DNA from 3 places in the Kitasatospora sp. NPDC050543 genome. Region 3 is predicted to be linked to each of the others. Evidence: riboswitches for the same ligand, from Rfam matches in the RefSeq annotation. Region 3 holds a riboswitch; each other region holds the start of a gene.

Region 1 (3,224 bases), on a different contig from region 3:
GGCGTCCGGGCCGCAGTCGGCGGACAGCGCGGCGGTCTTGCCGGGCAGCCACTCCAGGTTGCCGTGCTTGCCGAGGTGGACGACCGCGTCGGCGCCGAAGCCGCCGTCCTCCTGGTCGGCCGCGATCCAGCGGTAGGCGGCCAGGTAGTGGTGCGAGGGCGGCAGGTCGGGGTCGTGGTAGATCGCCACCGGGTTCTCGCCGAAGCCGCGCGGGGGCTGGATCAGCACCAGCAGGTTGCCGGCCCGCAGGGCGGCCAGCACGATGTCGCCGTCCGGGTTCCGGCTGCGGTCGACGTACAGCTCGCCGGGCGGCGGGCCCCAGTGCTGTTCGACCTCGCCGCGCAGGCCCTCGGGGAGGGTGGCGTACCAGCGGCGGTAGTCGGCGGCGGGGATCCGGACGGGGTTACGGGCGAGCTGGTCCTCCGTCAGCCAGTCCTGGTCGTAGCCCCCGGCCGCGATCAGGGCGTGGATCAGCGCGTCGCCCTCGTGGCTGTCGTCGCCCTCGGCCGGGGTCAGGCCGGGCAGCGCGGCCGGGCCGTCCACGGGCCCGATGTCCCAGCCCTCGGCGCGCAGCCGGGTGAGCAGCCGCACGGCGCTGGCGGGGGTGTCCAGGCCGACCGCGTTGCCGACCCGGGCGTGCTTGGTCGGGTAGGCGGACAGCACCAGCGCGAGCCGGCGCTCGGCCGGCGGGATGTGCCGCAGCCGGGCGTGCCGGACGGCGATGCCGGCGACCCGGGCGGCGCGCTCGGGGTCGGCGGCGTAGACGGTGAGGCCGTCCTCGTCCAGCTCCTTGAAGGAGAACGGGACGGTGATCAGGCGGCCGTCGAACTCGGGCACGGCGACCTGGGTGGCGGTGTCCAGCGGGGAGAGGCCGTCGTCGCTGGCCTCCCAGGCGGCGCGCGACCAGGTGAGGCAGAGTGCCTGGAGGATCGGGCGGTCCAGGGCGGCGAGCGCGCCCGCGTCCCAGGCCTCCTCGTCGCCGCCGGCCGAGGCGTCGGCCGGGCGGGTGCCGCCGGCGGCGAGCACCGTGGTGATGATCGCGTCGGCCTTGCCCAGCTCGGCGAGCAGCTCGGGCTCGGCGCCGCGCAGCGAGGAGCAGTACAGCGGGCGGGCGCGGGCGCCCTTGTCCTCGATGGCCCGGCAGAGCGTCTCGACGAAGGCGGTGTTGCCGCTCATGTGGTGGGCGCGGTAGTACAGCACCGCGATGACCGGGCCGTCGGCGTTCTCGGCGGGCGCGGTGCGCTCCAGCGGGCCCCACTCGGGGGCGGAGGCGGGGGCGGCGAACCCGTGGCCGGTGAGCAGCACGGTGTCCGAGAGGAAGGCGCCGAGCTCGGCCAGGTTGGCCGGGCCGCCGTGCGCGAGGTAGGCGTGCGCCTCGGCGGCGATGCCGGCCGGGACGGTGGAGAGCTCCATCAGCTGGGCGTCGGGGGCCTGTTCGCCGGTGAGCACGATGACCGGGCGGGGGCCGGCCAGCAGCGCGTCCAGGCCCTCCTGCCAGGCCCGGCGGCCGCCGAGCAGGCGGACCACCACGAGGTCGGTGCCCTCGGTGAGGGCGGGCAGGTCGTCGGCGGTGAGTCGGGCGGGGTTGCCCAGGCGGTAGCGCACCGGGCCCTCGCTGGCGCGGGCGCTGAGCAGGTCGGTGTCGGAGGTCGACAGGAGCAGGATCATGCGGCGGCCCTCCAGGCCTGGTGGGTGCCCCGGGCCGAAGGGCCTGCCGGGGTGTGGGCCTCGCTCGTCCGGGCGGTGGCCGCGGAGTGGTCGCGGGCAGGGGGGAAGAGCGGGCGGGCAGCGCCGGGCGGGGGCACGGGCATGCGGGAGCGCATAGGTCGAGCCTTCCTCGGGGTCCGCGCCCCGTGGGGGTCCCCCCGGCCGGAGACCGGGGGAGGGTGGAGGACGGCAGGAGTTCCTGGCTCCCACGGGCGAACCGTGGTCACAGTGGCGGGACCGCACCGGGTTTGCACCGGTTTCCTCCCCTTTGCGCCGTCTCTGGCGTGAGCGGGCCCGCGAGGGCTCGCCCGGGAGCATAGTAGGTGCTGAGGGTGATCTACGGGACAGAGCGTCCGGTCGGATCATCGGTATGCTCGCCGCCATGTCACCGACCTCCGACCCCGCAGCTCCCGGGCCCGTCGTGCCCGACCGGGCGCGCGAGGACGCCTGCCCGGGGGCCCTTCGTCTACATACCGCCGATGACGGTGCGCTCGCCCGAGTCCGGCTGCCGGGTGGTCTGCTGACGCTCGATCAGGTGGTCACGCTGGCCGAGGCCGCCGAGCTGCTCGGCGACGGGCACCTGGAGACCACCTCGCGCGGCAACGTCCAGCTGCGCGGCCTGCCCGAGGACTGCGGCCTCGAACTCGGCACCCGGCTGCGGGCCGCCGGGCTGCTGCCCTCCGACCGTCACGAGCGGGTGCGCAACATCGTCGCCTCCCCGCTGTCCGGCGTGGACGGCAACGGCCGTGCGGACACCCGTACTTGGACCCGCGAGCTGGACACGGCGCTCTGTGCGGCCGACTGGTCGCCCGGACTGTCGGGCCGCTTCCTGTTCGCGCTCGACGACGGACGCGGCGACGTGGCCGGCCTCGACGCCGATGTGACGTTGATCGCAACGGCCGGCGGCGGCGCCCTGCTGCGGCTCGGACGGTCCGCCACCGCGCTGCGGGTGCCGGCCGGCCGGGAGGTGGAGTACGCGCTGCGGGCGGCCGAGGCGTTCCTCGAACTGCTGCGGGCGAGCGGCGTGCGGGCCTGGCGGATCCGGGAGGCCGACCCGGACGGCGCGCTGCTGGGCGCGCGGCTCGGCCTGGCGGCTCAGCCGCTGCCCGCTGAGCCGACGGCCGCTGGGCCGCTGCCCGCGGGGCCGCGCGGTTCGCGGTCCGGTGCGGGTGCGCTGCCCCGGCTCGGCGTGATCGAGGGGCCGGACGGCCGCTACGGGCTCTCGGTAGGCCTGCGCTTCGGCCGGGTCTCCGCCGCGCAGTGGCGACTGCTGGCCGAGGCGGGCCGCGCGGCCGGGACGGCCGCGGGCGACGGTGAGGGTGAGCTCCGGGTGACGCCGTGGCGTGGTGTGGTGATCCCCGCCCTGACCGCCGGCGCCGCCCGCGACCGGGCCGCCCGGCTGTCGGCGGCCGGCCTCGGCCTGGATCCCGGCTCCCCCTGGACGCTGGCGATGGCCTGCACCGGAACCCCCGGCTGCGCCAAGTCGCTGGCCGACGTCCGGGGCGAGGCCGCCCGGG
Region 2 (3,224 bases), on a different contig from region 3:
GCCCCCGGGTCGGCCATCTTATCGGACGCTTACTTGCGCGCTGAGGCGCCTGGAAGCCGGACCGGGCAGGCCCGGGGCCGGGCGGGCCGACGGCCCGGCAGGACCGCCACCGCCCACCCCGGATGACACCGGCTCAGTGTCCGGCGCCGGTGCCCTTCGCCCTCGACAGCAGGGCGTCCTTGGCGTAGTCGGAGAGCGCGGGCGCGGCCGCCGCCGCCAGCGGGTCCGCCAGGCCCGCGCCCTGCTTGAGCGTGCCGGCCACCGTGAAGTAGCCGTACCGCCCGACGTAGCCGTGCGTCTCCGAACAGCCGGACTCGGTGCAGAACGGGCCCACGCCCTGACCGGGCAGGCCCTGGATGGCACCGATGTGCTTGGCGAGGGCCACGTCGGCGGTCGCCTTGTTGTCGAAGACGGCGATCCCGATGGTGACGGCGCTGTCGCCCGAGACGTACGTCGCCCGGACGAGTGAGCGGCAGGCCTCGTCGCTGATCGCCTTGCCCAGACCGCCGGTGGTGGCCTTGGAGCACGGCGTGGTGATGCCGGTGCCCTTGCGGGTCCAGACCTTCCCGTCGATGGTGCGGGTCTGGTCCGCGAAGAGCACCGCGGGGTCGACCGGCGCCTTGTCGGTGCCGGCGTCCGAGATGAACGTCACCGGGTCGGCGGACGGCGTGCCCGGGCTGCTGGCCGCGGTGGTCGGCTTGGTGTCGCCGCCCTTGTCGCCCTTGTCGGTCATCATCAGGCCGGCCGCCACCCCGCCGCCGACCAGCACCAGAGCCAGCGCCGTGGCGCCGATCCAGAGCTTGCGGCGCTTACGGGACTCGCTCTCGTGCCGGTCCGCCAGCGCGGCCCAGTCCGGCTCGCCCAGCGCCGGCGCGGGCGGGCCCGGCTGCCACTGCTGCGGCTGCGGCTGGACGGGCTGCGGCACCGTCGGCGGGATCTGCTGCTGCGGCGGGACCTGCTGCCCCGGCGCCGTCTGCCCGTACGGCACCGGCGGCGGCCCGAAGCCCCCGACCGGCGGCGGCGCAGGCTGCTGACCGCCCTGCCCGGCCACCGGAGGGGCGGGCTGCGGCGCCTGGGGTACGGGAGGCTGCCCCTGCGGCGGCTGACCCTGCGGCAGCGGCCCCGCCGCCCCCGGCTGCTGACCCTGCACCGGCTGTGCGGGCTGACGCGTCCACTCGGCCGGTACGCCCGTTCCCTCGCTCATGAGGCGAGATCGTATGGCATGCCCATCGGGAGCGGCCCAACCGGTAACCAATCCGTTCCCAAATCCGGACCCGCCGGGGCCGCCGGGCCCGCGCCCCCACACCGCCGGTTATCACCCCGACACGCCACGCTGCACAACATGTGGGTGCAACATCGGGGTGGCACCACTAGATGTATGCTCACTCCTGCTGTCGAACGCAGGGGAACCCGGTGGGAGTCCGGGACTGCCCCGCAGCGGTGTGCGGGGGGCCGATGCCGTCCCCGCGAGTCCGAATACCTGCCGACGGCGTGCCACACGGCTTCCCCGCAGAGGCCTTGAAGCACGGAAACACTTCCGGACCTCGCGGGCGGGCCGGGGGATGACACCGTTGCGCGACGCCTCCCGGCGTACGCGCCGTGCTCCCCTGCCCGCACCGGTCCGGTGATCTTGAGTCGTCCGCCGCCCGATCGCCGCCAGGAGAGAGCGCCTTGACCATCGCTGCCTCAGTCGCCCTGCCCAACCAGGGCACCAGCACCGCCCCCGCCGACCGGCCCGACCCCGGTGCGGCGCTCCTCCGGCTGCTCACCGACCGCAGCGTCGACCTCCCCGAGGTCGACCCCGGCCACGTCGCCGCCGCCGCACTGCGCGGCCGGCACGCCGGCTCCGACTTCGCCGAGCTGCGCGGACTCGCCGTGGAGGCCGCGGCCTCGATGATCGCCGAGGACCCGCAGTACTCCAAGCTGGCCGCCCGCCTGCTCGCACTGGAGATCTCGGACGAGGCGATCGGCCAGGGCGCGGTGTCCTTCGCCGCCTCGATCGCGGTCGGCCACGCCGAGGGCCTGATCGGCGACACCACCGCCGCGTTCGTCGCCAAGCACGCCGACGCCCTGGACGCGCTGATCGACCAGCGCGGCGACGACCGCTTCGAGTACTTCGGCCTGCGCACCGTGCAGTCCCGCTACCTGCTGCGCCACCCGATCACCCGCAAGGTCATCGAGACCCCGCAGCACTTCCTGCTCCGCGTCGCAGCCGGCCTGGCGGTCGGCGACAACGAGCAGTCGGTGCGCGAGGTGGCCGAGCTGTACGCGCTGATGAGCGCGCTCTCCTACCTGCCGTCCTCGCCGACGCTCTTCAACTCGGGCACCAAGCACCCGCAGATGTCCAGCTGCTACCTGCTGGACTCCCCGCTGGACAACCTGGACTCGATCTACTCGCGCTACGCGCAGATCGCCCGGCTCTCCAAGCACGCCGGCGGCATCGGCCTGTCCTACTCGCGCATCCGCTCGCGCGGCTCGCTGATCCGCGGCACCAACGGCAAGTCCAACGGCATCGTGCCGTTCCTGCGCACCCTGGACTCCTCGGTCGCCGCCGTCAACCAGGGCGGCCGGCGCAAGGGCGCGGCCTGCGTCTACCTGGAGACCTGGCACGCGGACGTCGAGGAGTTCCTGGAGCTGCGCGACAACACCGGTGAGGAGGCGCGGCGTACCCACAACCTGAACCTCGCGCACTGGATCCCGGACGAGTTCATGCGCCGCGTCAACGCGGGCACCGACTGGTCGCTGTTCTCCCCCGCCGACGTGCCCGAGCTGGTCGACCTGTGGGGCGCCGACTTCGACGCCGCGTACCTGAAGGCCGAGGCCGAGGGCAAGGCCGTGCGCACCATCCCCGCGCAGACCCTGTACGCCCGGATGATGCGCACCCTGGCGCAGACCGGCAACGGCTGGATGACCTTCAAGGACGCCTCCAACCGCGCCGCCAACCAGACCGCCGTCCCCGGCCGGACCGTCCACTCCTCCAACCTCTGCACGGAGATCCTGGAGGTCACGGACGACTCCGAGACCGCGGTCTGCAACCTCGGCTCGGTGAACCTGGGCGCCCACGTGGCCCCCGGCGCCACCCCCGCCGACCTGCTGGGCGCGATGGACTGGGACCGGCTGGACGCCACCGTGCGCACCGCCGTCACCTTCCTCGACCGCGTGGTGGACATCAACTTCTACCCGACCCCCGAGGCCGGCGCCTCCAACTCGCGCTGGCGCCCGGT
Region 3 (3,224 bases):
CTGCGCAGGCTCCGCCGGCCAGCAGCAGGGCGGTGGCGGCCGCCGCCACCGGCAGCGGCGAGGAGCCGGTCGAGGCGAGCGGGCCGCTGATACCCGTCGCGGTGACGGCGTAGTCCGTGCCCGAGTAGCCGGTACCACCGAGGTCGCCCGCGCCACCGGCGCCGCCGTTGCCCACGCTCAGGCCGCGCGGAGCGGGGCGCGAGGTGGTCGCGGACGGTACGGGCGTGCCGGTCACGGTGGGCACGCCGGGGGTGGGCGTGCCAGGGGCGGTGGTCGCCGTCGCCGGCGCGGAGGGGCCGGCAGTCGGGGTGGCCGAGGCCGTCGCCGAGGCCGAGGCCGTCGCAGTGGCCGTGGCGGTCGCCGAGGCCGTCGCAGTGGCCGTGGCGGTCGCGGACGCGGTCGCGGTGGCGGTCGGTGACGGGCTCGGTGCGGCGCAGCCGAGCGTCGGCAGGCCGATTGCGGCGCCGGCGCCGTCCACCGCGGCGAGCGGGACACCGGCGAGCGCGGGGATCGCCTGCGCGGTCGCCCGCAGCGTCGCGCCGTCCACCAGGGGCTTCTGGTAGCCGATCGCGCCCCGGTCCTCCGCCTTGCCCGTGCAGCCGATCTGCTGGGCGAGCAGCCAGGCCGCGCCCTTGTCGGCGGCGCCGGCGTGGCCGCCGGCCCGCAGCGCCTGGGTGGCCAGCGCGGTCGAGTTGGTGTTGGAGGCGGCCGTCGGGCCGGAGCCGCCGAAGCCGCCGTCCGGAGCCTGCCGGCTCTCCAGCCAGCCGAGGGCCTTCTCCGCCTCGGCCTTCCGGCCGACGGCCAGCAGCGCCTGGGCGACGATGCCGGTGCCGTCCGCGTCGGAGCCGCAGTTGGCGGGCCTGTCGGGGAAGGCGACCGGGAAGCCGCCGTCGGCGCACTGGCTGGCGAGCAGGAAGTCCACCGCCGGCTGCGGGACGGCCTGCGCGCCGCGGCGCTCCAGCGCGAGCAGCGCGAGGGACTGCGAGAAGGTGTTGGAGTAGTCGGAGACCTCCTCGCCGCCGAAGGTGAAGTGGTCGGTGTAGCGGCCGTTCGGCTGGAGGCGGCCGGCGAGCGTGGCGAGCAGGTCGAGCTGTCCGAACGCGGCCGGGTCGCGGTGCTGGGTCTCGGCGACCAGGGCGAGCTTGGCGGCGGAGCCGGCGCTCACGTCTCCCGGGGTGTCACCCGTGATGTACGAGGAGGCGTTGGCGGCGAGCCAGTCGGTGGCCGCGGCGCTCTCGCCCTTCCCGGCGCCGACGGCGGACAGGGCCAGCACCAGGTCGGCGGTGAGGCCGAAGTCCGGCCCGAACGGGCTCTCCACGTGGGTGCCGCCGGTGAGTTGACGGCCCGCCCAGCCGGCTGCCGCAGAGGCGGCGTCGGCCGGCACGGCGGTGGACGGCAGGGCGGAGGCCGGTGCCGTGGGCACGGCGACGGCGGCCGCCGCGGCGGCGACCAGCAGGGCGGCGGCGATGTGGGATGTTCTGCGCACGGGAACTCCTGGGGGCGTCTCCTGGACGCACCCCGGCGGTGACGCGCACGGCCTGGCGGCAACGGCGTCAGCACCAGGCATCGTCCCGTAGACCACGACGGATGAGAGCCGGTTACCCGGGCAGGCGATCGGGCTCGCCGCGGACGACACCTGGGTGCCGCGCGGCCCACCGTTGCGGGTCAGCGCCGGAATTCGACCGGACTTCCCCTGCCAGAGCGAGTCGAACGGTACTGCCGCCGGGCCCCGGTCTCAATCCCGGCGGCCGTTATGTGACACGCCCCACGTCCTGGGGTGCAGTCGCCGGGCGGGCACGCTCGCAGGGGCGCCGGACAAGGGAGGTGATCCGACGTCAGGGTCCGGACGCCTTCCGTCCGGCGGACCGGGCCGGCCGACGGCGGGTCCGGGTGTTCGCGCGGCACGGCGGCGGCACGGCGGCTCGCCGCCCTGCGGGAGTGGCGGTAGCGCGAGTCGGCCGCCCGCGCGCGCTGTCGTGTGCGCCGGGCGCGGGCTGCGGCCTCACCCGTTCCCGCCTGGCCTTTTGCAAGCCAACGGATCCGGTGACCGGCCGGATCGCCGGGCATCGACCCCGGCAGTGTGGCTTCGTCGCCCGGCCGGCCCGGGCGTGAGGGCCGGCCGGGCGACGGCGGCGGGTTCAGCCGTCGAGGCTGTCCAGGAAGCCGACCAGGGCCTCGTTGACGTCCTTCGGCCGCTCCTGCTGGGTCCAGTGTCCGCAGTCGGGCAGCCAGCGGACCTCCCGCAGCCCGGGGACGAAGTCCGCCAGCTCGGCCAGCCCCGCCCTGGCGTGCGGGCTGGAGACCACCAGGTCCTTCTCCCCCACGATCAGCAGCGCCGGCGGCGTGATGCGGGCCGCGTGCCAGGCCGCCGTGAGCTCCCAGTTGCGGTCCAGGTTGCGGTACCAGTGCAGCGGCTGGGTGAAGCCGTTGGGCTCGAACTCGGCCGTGAAGACGGCGATGTCCTCCTCGGTGAGCCAGTCGGGCAGCGCGGTCGGGTCGCGGAAGAGGTCGAGGAAGCCGCCGCCCTCCGGCACCAGCGGCGGGGCGTCCGCGCCGAGCACGGCCGATCCGGCCAGCAGCCGCCGGAACGTCGTCGGGATGTCCCGGGCCAGTTCGGCCTCGGGCAGGTCCGGCTGCTGGAAGTAGAGCATGTAGTAGGAGTCGCCGAGCAGTTCGCGCAGCACCGTGGTCGAGGCGCGCGGGCCCCGGCGGAACGGCGGCACCGAGAGCCCGACGACACCCCGCACCACGTCCGGGCGCAGCATCGCGGTGTGCCAGGCGACCGGAGCACCCCAGTCGTGGCCGACCACCACCGCCCGCTCCTCCCCGAGCGCGTGCACCAGGCTGATCACGTCGCCGGTGAGGTGCAGGATGCTGTACTGGTCGACCTCCTCCGGCCCGCCCGTGCGGCCGTAGCCGCGCTGGTCCGGTGCGACGGCGTGGTACCCGGCCTCGGCGAGCGCGGTCAGCTGATGGCGCCAGGAGTACCAGCTCTCGGGGAAGCCGTGCAGCAGAAGCACCAGCGGGCCGGCGCCGGCCTCGGCGATGTGCATCTTCAGACCGCCGGCCGTCTCGACGAATCGGTGCGAGATGAAGGTCATTGACGCTCCCTCGGTAGTCGTGCCACGGGCCGTCGGCGGCGGCCCGGGGTCAGGTCTACCTCATTCGGCGGCCCGGTTGAAGGCCGCCGCCGGCGCGGGCCCGTCGGGCCTGCGGACCGCCCT

What was found. Region 3 has a riboswitch for cobalamin ahead of ACIBH3_RS27025 (prenyltransferase/squalene oxidase repeat-containing protein). Riboswitches for the same ligand answer to the same signal wherever they lie in the genome.
Region 1: it holds a riboswitch for cobalamin, as region 3 does, so the genes downstream of both, cobN (cobaltochelatase subunit CobN) here and ACIBH3_RS27025 (prenyltransferase/squalene oxidase repeat-containing protein) in region 3, are expected to answer to the same signal.
Region 2: it holds a riboswitch for cobalamin, as region 3 does, so the genes downstream of both, ACIBH3_RS00705 (ribonucleoside-diphosphate reductase subunit alpha) here and ACIBH3_RS27025 (prenyltransferase/squalene oxidase repeat-containing protein) in region 3, are expected to answer to the same signal.

What each region holds. Positions count from the first base shown of each region.
Region 1 is NZ_JBITGZ010000009.1:201,039-204,262, forward strand. It holds gene cobN (cobaltochelatase subunit CobN) at 1-1,668, opposite strand, end outside; cobalamin riboswitch at 1,878-2,000, opposite strand; gene cobG (precorrin-3B synthase) at 2,090-3,224, shown strand, end outside.
Region 2 is NZ_JBITGZ010000001.1:169,996-173,219, forward strand. It holds gene ACIBH3_RS00700 (hypothetical protein) at 134-1,204, opposite strand; cobalamin riboswitch at 1,362-1,503, shown strand; gene ACIBH3_RS00705 (ribonucleoside-diphosphate reductase subunit alpha) at 1,672-3,224, shown strand, end outside.
Region 3 is NZ_JBITGZ010000026.1:72,436-75,659, reverse strand. It holds gene ACIBH3_RS27025 (prenyltransferase/squalene oxidase repeat-containing protein) at 1-1,486, opposite strand, end outside; cobalamin riboswitch at 1,588-1,742, opposite strand; gene ACIBH3_RS27020 (alpha/beta fold hydrolase) at 2,139-3,101, opposite strand.